DNA from 2 places in the Rhizobium sp. 01L410 genome. Region 2 is predicted to be linked to the other one. Evidence: riboswitches for the same ligand, from Rfam matches in the RefSeq annotation. Region 2 holds a riboswitch; the other holds the start of a gene.
The links. Region 2 has a riboswitch for cobalamin ahead of nrdH (glutaredoxin-like protein NrdH). Riboswitches for the same ligand answer to the same signal wherever they lie in the genome.
Positions count from the first base shown of each region.

Region 1: it holds a riboswitch for cobalamin, as region 2 does, so the genes downstream of both, bluB (5,6-dimethylbenzimidazole synthase) here and nrdH (glutaredoxin-like protein NrdH) in region 2, are expected to answer to the same signal.

Region 1 covers NZ_JBFTST010000002.1:332,488-341,356, reverse strand. Annotated here, with positions in the region: gene AC1DV9_RS06195 (MFS transporter) at 1-1,154, opposite strand, end outside; gene AC1DV9_RS06190 (UDP-2,3-diacylglucosamine diphosphatase) at 1,305-2,108, opposite strand; gene AC1DV9_RS06185 (NADP-dependent malic enzyme) at 2,322-4,634, shown strand; gene AC1DV9_RS06180 (DUF2865 domain-containing protein) at 4,759-5,856, shown strand; gene bluB (5,6-dimethylbenzimidazole synthase) at 5,853-6,536, opposite strand; cobalamin riboswitch at 6,580-6,761, opposite strand; gene AC1DV9_RS06170 (TolB family protein) at 6,779-7,609, opposite strand; gene AC1DV9_RS06165 (hypothetical protein) at 7,751-7,957, opposite strand; gene AC1DV9_RS06160 (NAD+ synthase) at 8,002-8,869, opposite strand, start outside.
Region 2 covers NZ_JBFTST010000001.1:422,683-431,551, reverse strand. Annotated here, with positions in the region: gene metE (5-methyltetrahydropteroyltriglutamate--homocysteine S-methyltransferase) at 1-1,609, shown strand, start outside; cobalamin riboswitch at 1,760-1,983, shown strand; gene nrdH (glutaredoxin-like protein NrdH) at 2,234-2,455, shown strand; gene nrdI (class Ib ribonucleoside-diphosphate reductase assembly flavoprotein NrdI) at 2,468-2,878, shown strand; gene nrdE (class 1b ribonucleoside-diphosphate reductase subunit alpha) at 2,848-5,007, shown strand; gene nrdF (class 1b ribonucleoside-diphosphate reductase subunit beta) at 5,179-6,153, shown strand; gene AC1DV9_RS01915 (HlyD family secretion protein) at 6,160-7,047, opposite strand; gene AC1DV9_RS01910 (DUF1656 domain-containing protein) at 7,044-7,253, opposite strand; gene AC1DV9_RS01905 (FUSC family protein) at 7,260-8,869, opposite strand, start outside.

The DNA.
Region 1 (8,869 bases), on a different contig from region 2:
ACCAGCGCCATGCCGATCGCCGCGACCAGCGCCATGACGTAGTAGCTGGCGAGGCCGAGCCAGGCATACAGATAGCCTGAAGCGAGCGTCATCAGGCCCAGGAACATGCCGTTGTAGAAGAAATAGGCGCCCTGCGCCGAGGATTCCTGCGTCGCCTGCACCGAAGCCACGATCCGCCGCTGCACGCCCGTATGCACGAAGGCGTAGGTGCAGGAATGGAAACATTGCAGGAAGAAGAAGCCTGCGAAGTCCCAATGCATCGGAAACAGGATCCAGCGGCAGATGCACATGGCGCAGCCGAAGCGGATCAGCGTCCAGGCATTGAAGCGGCGGCTGAGATGCTTCGAGACGAAGAACACCAGAACCTCGGAGGCCACGCCGGCGCTCCAGAGAATACCGACCTGCGTGCCGGTGAAGCCGAGCTGATGCCAATAGATGGATGCGAAGGCATAGAGCAGCGCGTGGCTGGACTGCTGGATCGCCACGCCCCAGAGCAGCACCAGCAGATGCGGCTGACGCAACGAGCTACCCGTTGCCTGCTGCAGATCGACAGGCGTATTGCGGCGCCGCGTCGGGCCGATACGCGGACAGTAGATCGCCATCGCCATGGTCATCGCAAAGCCAAAGATCATGACCGGCAGCACCATATCGCCACCCCACAGGCCGATCATTTCGCCGCCGATCATCGTCGAGACGATGAAGGCGATCGATCCCCAGACACGCATCGAACCGTAATCCAGACCCCAGCGCCGGACGCCCGAAATAACGATCGATTCGACGATCGGCACATAGGGCGCAAAGGTGGCGCCCTGGACGCTGTAGACGATCAGCACCGGCCAGAAGCTCGTCGTCCAGTAAAGTGCGATCGCCGTCAGCAGCGACAGCCCGCCAGACCATAGGAGCACGTCGGCGCGCTCCTTCATCCGGTCGGCATACATCGCCACAACCGGTGCCACGAGGACGCGCACGACCATCGGCACGGCAAGGATGACGCCGATCTCGTGATCGGTGAATTTGTGAACAGCAAGCCAGACAGGGAAGAATGGAAGCGCGACACCGTTGACGATCAGCGGGGCGCAGTAAGACAGGGCGCTGAGCAGCCGGAAACGCGGCGGAGCCCCCTCATCGACAGAGGCATTCTGGGCGGGAATCATGGTGGACCTGCAGGAAACTGTGCGCTGCCTAACACATCAACCTAGGGGCGACTATGGCGAGAAATAGCCCATTTGAAACGTTTTAAAAAATAAATAGGGCCGTTGCCCGGGGGCAACGGCTAAATGTCTTGCAATATGGCGGGATGAAAATCAGGCAGCCTGCGGCGCGCGCTCGGGCTGGTGCGTCAGCTTCAAAGTCACCGGCTCGCTGCTGGCGATCGCATTCCAGGTGATCAGTTCGAAAGTGCCGTCTTCATGCTCGGCAATCGCCGTGCAGCTCTCGACCCAGTCGCCGGTATTGATGTAGCGCACGCCATCCATCTCCTCGATCACGGCATGGTGGATATGGCCGCAGATGACGCCGTCGGCACCGCACTTGCGGGCCTCGTCGGCGACGACGCGCTGGAACTCGCCGATGAAGTTGACGGCATGCTTGACCTGCAACTTGGCCCAGGCCGAGAACGACCAGTAGGGCATGCCCATGCGGCGGCGGATGGCGGCCAGAACGATATTGATGCGGATCGCCATGTCATAGGCCCAGTCGCCGAGATAGGCGAGCAGGCGGGCATTGCGGACCACGACGTCGAATTCGTCGCCATGCAGCACCAGATACTTCTTCCCGTCGGCGCCCTCGTGCATCATCCGCTCGGCCACTTCGATGCCGCCGAAATGCATGCCCGGGAAGTCGCGGAGGAATTCGTCGTGATTGCCGGGAATGTAGACGACGCGCGTACCCTTGCGCGCCTGGCGCAGCAGTTTCTGGATGACGTCGTTGCAGACCTGCGGCCAGTACCAGCTGCGCTTCAGGCGCCAGCCATCGACGATATCGCCGACGAGGACGATCGTGTCTGCCTCGTGGTGGCGCAGAAAGTCGATCAGGAAGTCGGCCTTGGCAGCCTTGGAACCGAGATGCACATCGGAAATGAAGAGCGTACGGAAGTGTCGCGTATCCATGTAATCCATCACAGGCATCCTGCCCGTGCCCCATCGTTCATCTGGCCTTCCAAAATCAGACTCGTGTTTCAGGAAGATGACAGCGCGGTTGTTTGACGCATCCTCCGGGCATAAGAGTTTTCCGCTTTCAACCTCAAATTCCCGCTGTCCCGCCGCACTGATTGTTGTATGGAGAAGGCTTCAAACGACATGACTGCGGTATTGGAGAAGGCAATGGATAATCAGGACAAATCCAAGACGGAGAAGAACCTGACAGGTGGAACTCTTGACGAACAGGCGCTGTTCTTCCACCGCTATCCCCGCCCCGGCAAACTCGAAATTCAGGCGACCAAGCCGCTCGGCAACCAGCGCGATCTGGCGCTTGCCTATTCGCCTGGTGTCGCCGCGCCGTGTCTCGCGATCCGCGACGATCCGGAGACGGCCGCCGACTATACCTCGCGCGCCAATCTGGTCGCCGTCATCTCCAACGGCACCGCCGTTCTCGGCCTCGGCAACATCGGCCCTCTCGCGTCCAAGCCGGTGATGGAAGGCAAGGCCGTTCTCTTCAAGAAATTCGCCAATATCGACGTCTTCGATATCGAGGTCGATGCCTCGACCGTCGAGCAGATGGTCTCGACCGTCGCCTCGCTGGAGCCGACCTTTGGCGGCATCAACCTCGAAGACATCAAGGCGCCTGAATGCTTCGAGATCGAACAGCAGCTGCGCGCAAAGATGCGAATCCCCGTCTTCCATGACGACCAGCACGGCACCGCCATCATCGTCGCCGCCGCCATCCTCAACGGCCTGGAACTGGCCGGCAAGTCGATCAGCAACGTCAAGATCGTCACGTCTGGCGCCGGCGCTGCGGCGCTCGCCTGTCTCAATCTGCTCGTCGAACTCGGCGCCAAGCGCGAAAACATCTGGGTCCACGACATCGAAGGCCTCGTCTACGAGGACCGCAACGTGCTCATGGACGAGTGGAAAGCCGTCTACGCGCAGAAGAGCGATACCCGCACACTCGCCGAAAACATCGGCGGCGCCGATGTCTTTCTCGGCCTCTCTGCTGCCGGCGTCCTGAAGCCGGAACTGCTCGAGCAGATGGCCGAAAAGCCGCTGATCATGGCGCTCGCCAACCCGACGCCGGAGATCATGCCAGAACTCGCCCGCGCCGCCCGCCCGGACGCGATGATCTGCACCGGGCGCTCGGACTTCCCGAACCAGGTCAACAACGTTCTCTGCTTCCCCTTCATCTTCCGCGGCGCGCTGGATTGCGGCGCCGAGGAGATCAACGAAGCGATGAAGATGGCAGCCGTCCGCGCCATCGCCGGCCTCGCCCGCGAAGAGCCGTCCGATGTCGCCGCCCGCGCCTATTCTGGTGAAACGCCGATCTTCGGACCGAACTACCTGATCCCCTCGCCGTTCGATCCGCGCCTGATCCTGCGCATCGCGCCTGCCGTCGCCAAGGCAGCGGCCGAGAGCGGCGTCGCACGCCGTCCGATCACCGATTTCGACGCCTATCTCGACCAGCTGAACCGCTTCGTCTTCCGCTCCGGCTTCATCATGAAGCCGATCTTTACGGCCGCTAAGGCTGCCGAAAAGAAGCGAGTGATCTTCTCCGAAGGTGAAGACGAACGCGTGCTCCGCGCCGCTCAGGTTCTCATCGAAGAAGGCATTGCCGAACCGATCCTGATCGGCCGTCCGCAGGTCATCGAAACCCGCCTGCAACGCTACGGCCTGCGCATCCGCCCGCTTTCCGACTTCGCCGTCATCAATCCGGAAGACGATCCGCGCTTCCGCGAATATGTCGATCTCTATCTGTCCCTCGTCGGCCGCCGGGGTGTCATCCCGGAAGCGGCCCGCACGATCGTGCGTACCAACACCACCGTCATAGGTGCGCTGGCGCTGCGCCGCGGCGAAGCAGACGCGCTGATCTGCGGCCTCGAAGGCCGTTACGAGAAGCACCTGCGCGACGTTCGCCAGATCATCGGCAAGCGCAAGGATGTCCGCGATTTCTCGGCACTCAGCCTGCTGATCTCGCAGCGCGGCGCCACCTTCTTCACCGACACCTACGTGACGTTCAATCCGAGCGCCGAGGAAGTGGCTGAATCCGCCGTTCTGGCTGCCGAGGAAATCAAGCGCTTCGGCATCACGCCGCGCGCCGCCCTCGTCTCGCATTCCAATTTCGGCTCGCGCGAAAGCGAAAGCGCCACCAAGATGCGCAGTGCCCTGCAGCTGATCCGTGACGCCGCGCCCGATCTCGAAGTCGATGGCGAAATGCATGGTGAGAGCGCAATCGCCGACGAAATCCGCAAGCGCGTCATGCCCTCCACCACGCTGCACGGCGAAGCCAACCTGCTGGTCTTCCCGAACCTCGATGCCGCCAACATCACGCTCGGTGTCGTCAAGTCGATGACCGACGGCCTGCATGTCGGCCCGATCCTGCTCGGCACGGCGCTCCCGGCCCACATCCTGGCTCCGTCGGTGACGTCGCGCGGTGTGGTCAATATGGCGGCGCTCGCCGTCGTCGAGGCCCAGCAGCCGGCGTGATTTGCCGTAGATCGGAAAAATGCGTTAGAATTCCGTCGTTAGCTTGTTAACGGAAGGCAGCTAGACAGAACGGATGCGGCAAATGCTCTGCCGCTTCCGGTTTACTATGCTGCGGGATGATACCGTGAAACGCCGAAGCCTGACCCTTGCTCTCTTTCTCGCTACTGCCGCGCCCGCGGCGGCGCAGACCAGCGCGATCTGCGAAGATCTGCGCGGACGCCTTGCCGACCTGCCGCAGGTGATCGGCAACGGCCCGGAGATCCGTCAATATGCAAGCGCCATAGCCGAACAGAACCTCGAGCTACGCAAGCTGCGCAACGACCTGCGCAGCAACGGCTGCAGTGTCGACAGCATGGTCGTCATCGGCGGCGAGAATGACCGCTACTGCAGCGATCTGCAGGAATCGGAATCGCGGATGATCGACAACATCCACTACCTCCAGGACCGCCGCAACCAACTGCGGGAGGCCGGCGGCAGCGATGTCAACGAACGCCGCGAACTGATGGCCGCCCTCGACGATAACGGCTGCAACGACGATCCGGGCTATCAGCCGGACGAGCGCGCCTATGTCCCTGCGCCAAGTACCGAAGAACAGGCGATGCGCGGCGACACCTTCATTCCGCTCGGCAACGGCGAAGAAGGCAACACGCAATATGGTGTGCCGCGCGGCGAGATGATGTCGCATGTCAGCACCATGTGCGTGCGCAGCTGCGACGGCGGCTTCTTCCCGATCAGCACCAATGCGACCTCGATCGATTTCAGCCGCGACGCCTCGACCTGCTCGAAAATGTGTCCCGGCATCGAGACCGAACTTTTCTATCAGGACGTTTCGAATACCGACGCCGCCAACATGATCTCGGCCGCGACCGGCGCGCGCTACAGCGCCATGCCAAACGCCTTCGCCTACAAGAACCGGGCACCCGGCGAGAAATCCTCCTGCACCTGCAATCTGACCGCCTATTACGAGCAGATGCGCAAGAACCAGACCGTCAGCGCGCCGCCGCCAAAGGGCTCGATCACGACAATCACCACCAAGCCGCCGGCAACGGCCGCCCCCACACCGGCTGCGCCGCAGGCACAGGTACCGGACCGCCCCTACGACCCCGGAAACAGCAAGGTACGCCAGATCGGCCCGCAATTTCTCGCGGGCGACCAGGGCAGTATCGACCTGAAGAACCCGGCAACATCGGGCCCGCAGCCGCAGCAGCAACAGCGGAATTAGCGGCGGCCCCAGCCATCGCGGAAGATCAGCTCGTCGAGCGGCAGCCGCTGCCGCCAGCCTTTGACGGCCAGCTCGGGCTCGCTATAGAGCGTATCGACATAGCCGACGCAGAGCCAGGCGACGATCTCGATATGCACGGGCACGCCGAGAATGTCCTTGAGCTCGCTCTCGTGGAAAATGCTGACCCAGCCGACGCCGATGCCTTCAGCCCGTGCCGCGAGCCAGAGGTTCTGCACGGCACAGACGGTCGAATAGCTATCCATCCGCGGGTTATGCGTGCGCCCCAGCACGACGTCACCGCTGCGCGACGGATTGCAGGTGATGCAGATGCCGAGCGGCGCCTTGAGGATGCCCTCGAGCTTCAGCGATCGGTATGTCGCCTGCCGCTCACCATCGAACATCCCGGCCGCCTCGCGGTTCGCCCGGTCGAAGGCGTTCCAGACGCGCTGGCGGACAGCGACATCTTCGACGACGATAAAATTCCAGGGCTGCATGAAGCCGACCGAGGGCGCGTGGTGTGCGGCCTCAAGCAGCCGCATCAGCACATCGGATGGGATGGGATCAGGCAGAAACTGGTCGCGCACATCGCGCCGGGTCATGATCGCCCGGTAGACGGCGTCGCGCTCGTCAGCGGAAAAGGCAGACGCGCCTTCAAGCGCATCCTTGTTCATGGGCCGCATCGTCAAATCCCCAACAACGCAACCGCCCCGCCGTCCGCACGGGATCAGTCTATGATGCCAGGCCGGTCTTCTGACTTGGCGTCATCCGCCCGCCGCAGCCTTCCCGGTGTCAACCAGTGGCATGATGCGGCAGGCGTCGGCCTTACAGCGTTGGGCACGTTCCGGGCTTGCACCGGATTCCCGATTCTCCCGCGACAAGCGGGCACCTGACCGAAGCGTCTTGCCCGCTTTTACGAGACGCTTCAAGTAGCCGGGAAATACCGGACATAGGCAAACTCGTCACCATCAGGTGACCAGCAGGGAACATTGATCGTGCCCTGCCCGCCGAACAGCTCGAAAAGCGTCGTCAGATTGCCGCCGTCCATATCCATCAACCGCAGCCGCACATGCAGGTCGCGCGGATGATCGAAGACGTCAGGGTCGTAGGAAAGCAGCAGCACCTTGTCGTTGGTAGGCGCCGGATGGGCAAACCAGTTGCCGTAATTGTCGTGCGTGACCTGCTCGAGGCCGGTCCCATCGGGATGAATCCGCCAAATCTGCATCAGCCCGGTGCGGCTGGAATTGAAATAGATCCACTGGCCGTCGAAGGAATAGTCAGGCCCATCATTGCGCCCCTCGCCATGCGTCAGCCGCCGCTCGGCCCCGCCATCGACGGAAATCGTATAGATGTCGAAGAGATCGCCGCGGATGCCGCAATAGGCGAGTTCCTTTCCGTCAGGCGACCAGCCATGCCAATAGGATGGCAGGTTTTCGGTGATCTGCTTTGGCGCGCCGCCTTCCGACGGCAGCGTATAGATGCAGGATTTGCCGTGCTCGGTCTTGTCGGAAATCACATAGCGGCGGCCATCGGGCGAAATGCCGTGATCGTTGTTGCAGGCCGTGGCAAAGCCGGTATCGACCTGCTGCAGACCGCCCTCACCATCCGGTGACAAACGATAGAGAAGGCCATCACCGTTCAGCAGTAGGTAGCGGCCATCGGGCGAAAAATTCGGCGCCTCGATCAGCTGCTCCGTCTGGAACACGACCCGGCTCTGACCGGTGAGGATGTTGTAGATCTCGACCGAACTGCGCATGCATGCCTCCCGCATTTGCTGCGGCCCGGCGCTTAGCCGTTCCGCTTCATTCTGATTTGCATGCGGTTTGTGCCATGCATCTGCGTTTCGATAAAGGCGCAGCGCTTCAAAAGCGAACTGAGGTTCAAGGACACGAAATCCTCAGTTCAGAAGATGCCAACTCACCAGGAAAGGATGAATTCCAGATGCGACGGCGCCGACCGTAGCCAATGTAGCGAGAACAATCTGATATGTTTCGAGCTTCAACCGGCGCTCAAGAACAACCGTCTCGCCCCGCCAATAAAGCCGGTTTGCTTCGTCCAATTGAAAACCATCGAGCTCATCCAAGGCAATTGTGCGCAATGCCATGCTCGTCACCTCTCAATCTAGACAAACAGCAATTGATGATACCCCTACCGATCCCTAAAACGGTTGGTGATTGGATAGCGGCGGTCGCGGCCGAAATTCTTCTTGGTGATCTTCACGCCGGGCGCCGATTGGCGGCGCTTGTACTCGGCGAGATAGAGCAGATGCTCGATCCGGTGCACGGTCGCGACATCGTGGCCGCGCGCGACAATCTCGTCGACACCCATTTCCTTTTCGACGAGGCATTCGAGAATGTCGTCGAGAACCGGATAAGGTGGCAGCGAATCCTGGTCGGTCTGATCAGGCCGCAGTTCGGCAGAGGGCGCCTTGTCGATGATGTTTTGCGGGATCACCACGCCTGACGGTCCGAGCGCATCCGGCGGCACATGCGCATTGCGCCAGCGCGAGATCGCATAGACCTGCATCTTGTAGAGGTCCTTGATCGGATTGAAGCCGCCGTTCATGTCGCCGTAAAGCGTCGCATAGCCGACCGACATTTCCGACTTGTTGCCCGTCGTGACGACCATCGAGCCGAACTTGTTGGAGATCGCCATCAGGATCGTGCCGCGGGCGCGGCTCTGCAGGTTTTCTTCGGTGATGCCGCTATCGGTGCCTTCGAAGAGGTCCGAGAGCGCCGAGGTAAAGCCGGTCACCGGCGCCTCGATCGGCACGATATCATAGCGGCAGCCGAGCGCCTTGGCGCATTCGGCGGCATCCTTCAGCGAATCCTCGGACGTGTAGCGATAGGGCAGCATGACGGTGCGCACCCGCTCCTCGCCCAGCGCATCGACGGCAATCGCCGCGCAGATCGCCGAGTCGATGCCGCCGGAGAGGCCAAGCACGACATTCTTGAAGCCGTTCTTGTTGACGTAGTCGCGGAAGCCGAGCAGGCAGGCGCGGTAATCCGCCTCCTCT
Region 2 (8,869 bases):
CGCGCTTCACCAGCTGGTGCCGAACCTGAAGATCATGATCGCCAGCTACTTCGGAGCATTGGACGACAATCTCAAGACGGCAGCGGCGCTGCCGGTCGCAGGTCTGCACGTCGATCTGGTGCGCGCGCCCGAGCAGCTCGATGCGGTCGCATCAGCGGTGCCGGGTGGCCGGGTATTGTCTCTCGGCGTCATCGACGGCCGCAACATCTGGCGCGCCGATCTCGAGAAACTGCTCGATCGGGTCGAGGCGCTTTCCAAGACGCGTCCGATCGAAATCGCGCCGTCTTGCTCGCTTCTGCATGTGCCGATCGATCTTGCGCTCGAAACGGCTGTCGATGCCGAGGTCAGGGGATGGCTGGCTTTTGCCACGCAGAAGCTGGATGAACTCTCGGTCCTCGGCCAGGCGCTTGCGCAGGGGCGTGATTGCGTGGCCGATGCGATCGGCAAATCTTCGAGGGCCGCGGCCGCCCGCGCGGCTTCGCCGAAGGTCAATGATCCCGCGGTCAGGCAGCGCATTGCGGCGATCGACGAGACCATGAAGCGCCGCAAGGCCGGTTTCGCCGAGCGCAAGGCGATCCAGCAGACGGATATCCGCTTGCCGCTGTTCCCGACGACGACGATCGGGTCCTTTCCGCAGACGCCTGAAGTCCGCAAGGCCCGTTCGGCACACACGAAGGGGACGCTCAGCAATGCAGACTATGAGGCTTTCCTGCGCAAGGAAACCGAAGCAGCCATCCGCTGGCAGGAGGAAATCGGCCTCGATGTGCTCGTCCATGGCGAGTTCGAGCGCAATGACATGGTGCAGTATTTTGGCGAGCAGCTGTCAGGCTTTGCCTTCACGCAGCATGCCTGGGTACAGAGCTATGGGTCGCGCTATGTCCGCCCGCCTATTATCTTCGGCGATATCGCGCGGCCGAAGCCGACGACGACAAGCTGGTGGCAATATGCCCAGTCTCTGACAGACCGGCCGGTGAAGGGCATGCTGACTGGACCGGTGACGATCCTCAACTGGTCCTTCGTGCGTGATGATATCGCCCGGAGCGAAGCATGCCGGCAGATCGCGCTGGCGATTCGCGACGAGGTCGGTGATCTCGAAAAGGCCGGCGCCAGAATGATCCAGATCGACGAGGCAGCACTCCGGGAAGGCCTGCCGCTGCGGCGCTCGCAATGGAAGACCTATCTCGACTGGGCCGTCGAAAGCTTCCGCCTGTGCTCGACCGGTGTCAGCAACGCGACGCAGATCCACACGCATATGTGCTACTCGGAGTTCAACGACATCATCGATGCTATCGCCGCGATGGATGCGGATGTGATCTCGATCGAGACGTCGCGCTCGAAGATGGAGCTGCTGGAGGCATTCCGCAGTTTTGACTATCCGAACGAAATTGGCCCGGGTGTCTACGACATCCACTCGCCGCGCGTTCCCGATATTGCCGATATGACGAGTCTGCTTCTTTTGGCGCGCGAGCGGCTTGGCGATTCGCAGCTCTGGATCAATCCGGATTGCGGCTTGAAGACCCGCAAATGGGAGGAAGTGAAGCCAGCGCTAGTCAATATGGTGGCGGCGGCGCGGTCTTTGCGCGAACGCGTTGCCACGGCAACGGCCTGATCGTCATCGCATTCGAGGAGCCGGCTTTTGCCGGCTTCTCTTTTCCACAGCCAATCTGCATTAATCTTCTGTTATCCACATCGCATTCATTTTTTCGGCTTGCGGCACCCGAAACCTGAACCATCCATTGACGTAAAAATAGACTCGCGTACTATATCTAGTGTTCGAGGTTCCCTCGATTCGCAAGGATCGCGGGCTAAGACGGGAATTCGGTGAGATCTGCCGCAAGGCGGAGCAATGCCGGAGCTGCCCCCGCAACTGTGAGCGGCGAGCATCTGTCCCATTTCGGGTCACTGGGTCATGAAGATCTGGGAAGACCGGGATGAATGTGATGATCCGCAAGCCAGGAGACCTGCCTTGAGCGAAAACGTCCACGGGCGGGGTGTCCGGCTGGCGAGCGATGAGATGTGGGCATGATGCCGCCTCTTCGCTTCCTCCGGTGTGTCCCGCATGAGCCACTTCGGGGTGAAGTCTTATGTCTTTGAGTTTCAGATCATACCGGCGCGAATGACGGGCTGCTGACGCCCGGCAACCGGCAACGGCTGTCTTCCTTTTCGATCGCAAGCGCGGACATCGGCGGATGTCCGAACGATATCCCATGCCTTCTAGTTACGAGGTTTTCCCATGAGCATCACCGTCTACAGCAAGCCCGCCTGCGTTCAGTGCACCGCAACCACCCGCGCGCTCGATCGCCAGGGCATCGACTACACGATCATCGACGTTTCCACCGATAGCGCCGCTTATGATCTGGTGCAGGGTCTCGGCTACCGCCAGGTTCCCGTCGTCATCGCCGGCGAGCAGCATTGGGCTGGCTTCCGCCCCGACATGATCAGCGCGCTCGCCTGAGCGGCGGCTGCGATGGGCGAGATCGTCTATTTTTCCAGCCGGTCGGAAAACACCCATCGCTTCGTCGAAAAGCTTGGCCTTCCCGCCCGGCGCATCCCCATCACTGGCGAGACGCTCGAAGCCGTCTCGCCCTACGTGTTGATCCTCCCGACTTATAGCGGCGAGGGCGGCAAAGGAGCCGTGCCCAAGCAGGTGATCCGTTTCCTGAACGATGCGGCAAACCGTTCGAACCTCCGCGGCGTGATTGCCGCGGGCAACAGCAACTTCGGAGAGACCTTCGGGCTCGCCGGCGACATCATCGCGAAGAAATGCCAGGTGCCGTACCTCTACAGGTTCGAACTCCTGGGTACGGCTGATGATGTTGCCAACGTCAAACACGGATTGGAACGATTTTGGACACGGCAGTTCTCGAACGCCCTGTAAAGGCGCAGGCCGCGGAAACCGGGCTGGATTACCACGCGCTGAACGCGATGCTGAACCTCTATGACGAGGACGGCAAGATCCAGCTGGACAAGGACAGGCAGGCGGCGAAGCAGTATTTCCTGCAGCACGTCAACCAGAACACCGTGTTCTTCCATAATCTCCGGGAGAAGCTCGATTACCTGATCACCGAGGGCTATTACGAGCAGGAGGTGCTGGACCAGTATTCGTTCAACTTCGTGCGCGATCTCTTCGACCACGCCTATGACAAGAAATTCCGCTTCCCGACCTTCCTCGGCGCCTTCAAATATTACACCAGCTACACGCTGAAGACCTTTGACGGAAAGCGCTATCTGGAGCGCTATGAAGACCGCATCTGCATGGTGGCGCTGGCGCTGGCACAGGGCAACGAGGCATTGGCCCGCGACATGGTCGATGAGATCATCTCCGGCCGCTTCCAGCCGGCAACGCCGACCTTCCTCAATGCCGGAAAGAAGCAGCGCGGCGAGCTGGTCTCCTGCTTCCTGATGCGCGTCGAAGACAATATGGAATCGATCGGCCGCTCGATCAATTCGGCGCTGCAGTTGTCAAAGCGGGGCGGTGGCGTGGCGCTGTCGCTGACCAACATTCGCGAAATGGGCGCGCCGATCAAGCATATCGAGAACCAGTCCTCCGGCATCATCCCGGTGATGAAGCTGCTCGAGGACGCCTTCTCCTATGCCAACCAGCTCGGAGCACGCCAGGGCGCCGGCGCCGTTTATCTCAATGCCCACCACCCCGACATCATGCGCTTCCTCGATACCAAGCGCGAGAATGCGGACGAGAAGATCCGCATCAAGACGCTGTCGCTCGGCGTCGTCATTCCAGACATCACCTTCGAGCTCGCCAAGAACAACGAGGACATGTACCTGTTCTCGCCCTATGACGTGGAACGCGTCTACGGCGTGCCGTTCACCGAGATCTCGGTGACGGAAAAATACCGCGAGATGGTGGCCGACAGCCGTATCAAGAAGAAGAAGATCAAGGCTCGCGATTTCTTCCAGATCGTCGCCGAGATCCAGTTTGAGAGCGGCTATCCCTACATCATGTTCGAGGACACGGTGAACAAGGCGAACCCGATCGCCGGACGCATCACCATGAGCAATCTGTGCTCCGAGATCCTGCAGGTCAGCGAAGCCAGCGAGTATAACGACGATCTGTCCTACAAGGTGATGGGCAAGGACATTTCCTGCAATCTCGGCTCGCTGAATATCGCCGCCGCCATGGACTCATCCGATTTCGGCAAGACGATCGAAACATCGATCCGGGCACTTACGGCCGTATCGGACATGAGCCACATTTCCTCGGTCCCGTCGATCGAGAAGGGCAACGACGAGAGCCACGCGATCGGCCTGGGTCAGATGAACCTGCACGGCTATCTCGCCCGCGAGCGGATACACTACGGCTCCGAAGAGGGCGTCGATTTCACCAACATGTATTTCTACACGGTGACCTATCACGCCATCCGCGCCTCGAACCGTCTCGCGGTCGAGCGCGGCCAGAGTTTCAAGGGTTTCGAGAATTCCAAATACGCCTCGGGCGAATATTTCGATAAATATACCGAAACGGAGTGGAAACCGGCTACGCAGACGGTTGCCGACCTGTTCAGCAATGCTGGTATCGAAATTCCCACCCAGGAAGACTGGCTAGCGCTGAAGAAGGCCGTCATGAAAGGCGGGCTCTATAACCAGAACCTGCAGGCGGTGCCGCCGACAGGGTCGATCTCCTACATCAATCACTCGACCTCCTCGATCCATCCGATCGTCTCCAAGATCGAGATCCGCAAGGAAGGCAAGATCGGCCGCGTCTACTATCCCGCCGCCTTCATGACCAACGACAATCTCGACTATTACCAGGACGCCTATGAGATCGGGCCGGAGAAGATCATCGACACCTATGCGGCTGCCACCCAGCATGTCGATCAAGGCCTGTCGCTGACGCTGTTCTTCCGCGATACCGCGACGACGCGCGATATCAACAAGGCTCAGATCTACGCCTGGAAGAAGGGCATCAAGACCATTTACTACATCCGCCTGCGCCAGTTGGCGCTGGAGGGGACTCAGGTGGAAGGATGTGTGTCGTGCACGCTGTGAGTTTTAGCTGCTGACGTTTGAGTAAGCGGCCCCCTCGCCCTAGCCCTCTCCTCGAGGGGAGAGGGGATGTTGAGCGAGACGCCGCCGCGGTTTCCCTTCTCCCCTCGGGGAGAAGGTGCCGGCAGGCGGATGAGGGGGCCACCAGATGAATTCGGTCCAAAGGACACACCCATGAACATGCACGCCAAGCCCGTAACCCGCGTCCGCGCCATCAACTGGAACCGCATCGAGGACGACAAGGACCTCGAAGTCTGGAACCGTCTGACCGGCAATTTCTGGCTGCCGGAAAAGGTGCCGCTCTCGAACGACATTCCCTCCTGGGCGACGCTGAAGCCGGAAGAGCAGCAGCTGACGATCCGGGTCTTTACCGGACTGACGCTGCTCGACACGATCCAGAACGGCGTCGGCTCGGTGACGCTGATGGCCGATGCTTCGACCCAGCATGAGGAGGCGGTGCTTTCCAACATCTCCTTCATGGAGGCGGTGCACGCGCGCTCCTATTCGTCGATCTTCTCGACGCTGTGCTCGACGCCTGACGTCGACGACGCCTATCGCTGGTCCGATGAGAACGAGTTTCTGCAGAAGAAATCGGCGCTGATCATGGAGCAATATGCTTCAGGCGATCCGCTGAAGAAGAAGGTTGCCAGCGTCTTCCTCGAAAGCTTCCTGTTCTATTCCGGCTTCTATCTGCCGATGTACTGGTCGAGCCGCGCAAAGCTGACAAACACCGCCGACATGATCCGCCTGATCATCCGCGACGAGGCGGTGCATGGCTACTATATCGGCTACAAGTTCCAGCGCGCCGTCGACCGCCTGCCGGAGGCCCGCCGCCAGGAGATCAAGGATTTCGCCTTCGATCTGCTGCTGGAGCTCTACGACAACGAAGCCAAATATACCGAGGCGCTTTATGACGGCGTCGGGCTGACCGAAGACGTCAAGAAGTTCCTGCACTACAACGCCAACAAGGCGCTGATGAACCTCGGTTACGAGGCTCTGTTCCCGCCGGAGGCCTGCAAGGTCAATCCGGCGATCCTCTCGGCGCTCTCGCCGAATGCCGACGAGAACCACGACTTCTTCTCTGGCTCCGGCTCGTCTTACGTCATCGGTAAGGCCGTGGCGACCGAGGACGAGGACTGGAACTTTTAAGCAACGTCAGTCGAGCGAGGCGAGGGCGGAGCTTTGGCCTCCGACTTCGACCGTCGCGGTCAAACCGGCAATCAGTTGCACGCCGTCAGGTACCTTGTCGAGATTAATACGAACCGGAACGCGCTGCGCCAGCCGTACCCAGCTGAAGGTCGGGTTGATATTGGCCAGCAGCCCGGTTCCCGACGTGCGCTCGCGGTCCTCGATGCCGGTCGCGATACTGTCGACATGGCCTTCCAGCGTCTGGCGATGGCCCATCAGATGGATTGTGACGCTATCGCCGACATGGATACGCGGCAGCTTGGTTTCTTCGAAATAGCCTTCGACCCGCAGCGAGTCGGTGTCGACGAGCGCTACCTTGGCCGTGCCGGCGGTGACATAGTCGCCTGGGCGCAGACTGAGGTTCGAAACCGTGCCGTTGACGGTCGCCTTGACGGCTGAGCGGTCGAGATTGAGCTGCGCCAGATCGCGGTTGGCAACAGCCTGCAGATAGGTGGCTTCGGCCTGGTCGGCGGCGGTGCGCGCCTGTTCCTTTTGCTGCACGGAAGCGGCATCGCCGAGGCGCTGCTGGCGATCGGTTTCGCGGCGGGCTTGCTCCAGCATCGCCTTTGCACCTTCGAGCGCCGCTTCGGTCTGCGCCAGAGCAATCTTGAAGCGCTCGCCATCGACGCGGAAGAGCACATCACCCTTCTTCACCGACTGGTTGTCCTTGACGGTGACGTCGCTGACAAGGCCGGAAACGTCCGGTGCGATGCCAACGACATCGGCGCGCAGGCGCGCGTCGCGCGTCCAGGGTTCATCCATGTAATGCACCCAAAGGCCGTGGCCGGCATAGGCGGCGGCGGCAACGAAGGCGAGGGTGACGATCAGGCGGGAGATTGATTTCAGCGTGTTCATGCGAAGTACCAGCGTGTCAGGGAGGAGACTGCTCCGAGAAGCAGCACATAGAAGGAGAGATCGAAGAGACCGCGGTGCCAGACGAGCGAATAGGCGCCCACCCAGCTCAGTCCGCGGCGGACGATCATCACGAGAAGAAGGGAAAGCACCATGAGAACGAGAAGGCGCGGCACATAGACGCCATAGAGATCGAATTCGGCAGGCATAACGGCTTACTCGGCTGCAATCTGAAGCGGGGTTGAGATGGTTTCGGGCGTGGGCCAGTCCGGCGGCGGCGCCTCAGGGAAGAGCGCCCGGCGCAGGCCGACGAGGGCATCGATATTGTCCCGGGTTTCCGCCTGTTCATGGGCGATGGTTCCGAGGCTGTCGTCGATCGCGGCACGCAACTCGTCGGGCGGCTCGATTGCCTGGCCGGCATCGAGCCGGGCACGGTAGAAATCGGAGATGCCCGACAGCACGCGGCCGACGGAAAGGGCGCTTGCGCCACTGAGCTCCTTGCGCCGGGTCTGCAGCATCAGCACGTTGAAGCCGAGGCGGACGTCGGCAAAGCCATCGACCTTTTTTAGTTCGCGATCCTCGACGGCGGCGAGGCGCGGCACCAGCTGGCCGAGGCGATCGAGGATACGGCCCGAGAGCCGCTCGTGGTCGGTGCGGCGTTCGCCGGCTGCGGTCTCTGCCAGATCCCTCCATCCGGCGCGAACCAGCCGCCAGGCGGCAAGCTCGGCGCCGAAGGGGCGGGCGATCAGCGTCCAGACCAATGCGAAGCCGATGCCGGCAAGGGCCGCGACCGCCTCATTGGTGAAGGTGGTGAAGTCGGATGTGTAGCGATCCTGGAGGGCGATGAAGCTCGCGCTGTTCACCGATAGCAGCATCGCCAGCATGTTGAACTGCGGGCGGGTGATCAGCAGTCCGAGCAGCAGGAATGGCGGTGCGAAGACAACCACCAGCAGCTCATAGGAATTGACCGCCGGCAGGATCGCGAAGATGTAGATGAACGAAATGACGAGGCTCAGAGCCGACCAGATGAACATCGACCGGATGAAGGGCGCAGGGCGATCCATCGCGGCAAAAAAGGAGCAGGCGACAGCAGCCATGGTCACAAAGCCCGCACCATTCTGCCAGCCGGTGAAGATCCAGAAGAAGCAGGCGACAGCGATCCCGGCAACGACGGAACCGGCAGCGAAGGCAATCAGCGCATAGTCATAATGCCTGACGCGGCCGACCACCTGGCGGTGGCGGAAAACCGGATGCCAAGGGCCGGCATGGCGGCCGCTGGCGATCTCGTCGCGCAGCGTCAGGCAATCGTGCCAGAGATCGACGATCTCGCCGAGGCGGGCAAGCGCGCTGCGATAAAGCAGGGCGTTCCAGCCGGTTTCGTCGCTTTCCGAGGTCTGGACGTCATCGATGCGGCGGCGCAGGTTCGCGCCTGTACCATCCGGCTTTCCCCTGCCGCCCTGCTGCAGCCAGGCGGCGGCATCGTTGAGCAAGACGGAGAGCGCCGGCGTCAGCTCCTGTCCGGACGATTTCAGCGCGTGAAGACGGTCGGCAAGCGAAGAAAACAGCGGCAGCAGCATCAGCAGGCGGCCGCGCAATTCGCGTGAATGACGGACGATATCGCGGCCATTCGCGTCATGGCCGAGCTGGCTGATGACGAGATCAAGACCGGTCACATCGGAGGCGAGCTTCTGGCGCTTCAGCGGCGTGGCGGGCGAGGCGCCTTCGCCGCGCAGGATCTCGTCGGCCCAGCTTCCGGCATCATCGAGCCAGGTGGTGATGCGCTGACCGAGCAGCGAGCTGACGCTGGCCGGAAAGATGACGGCGC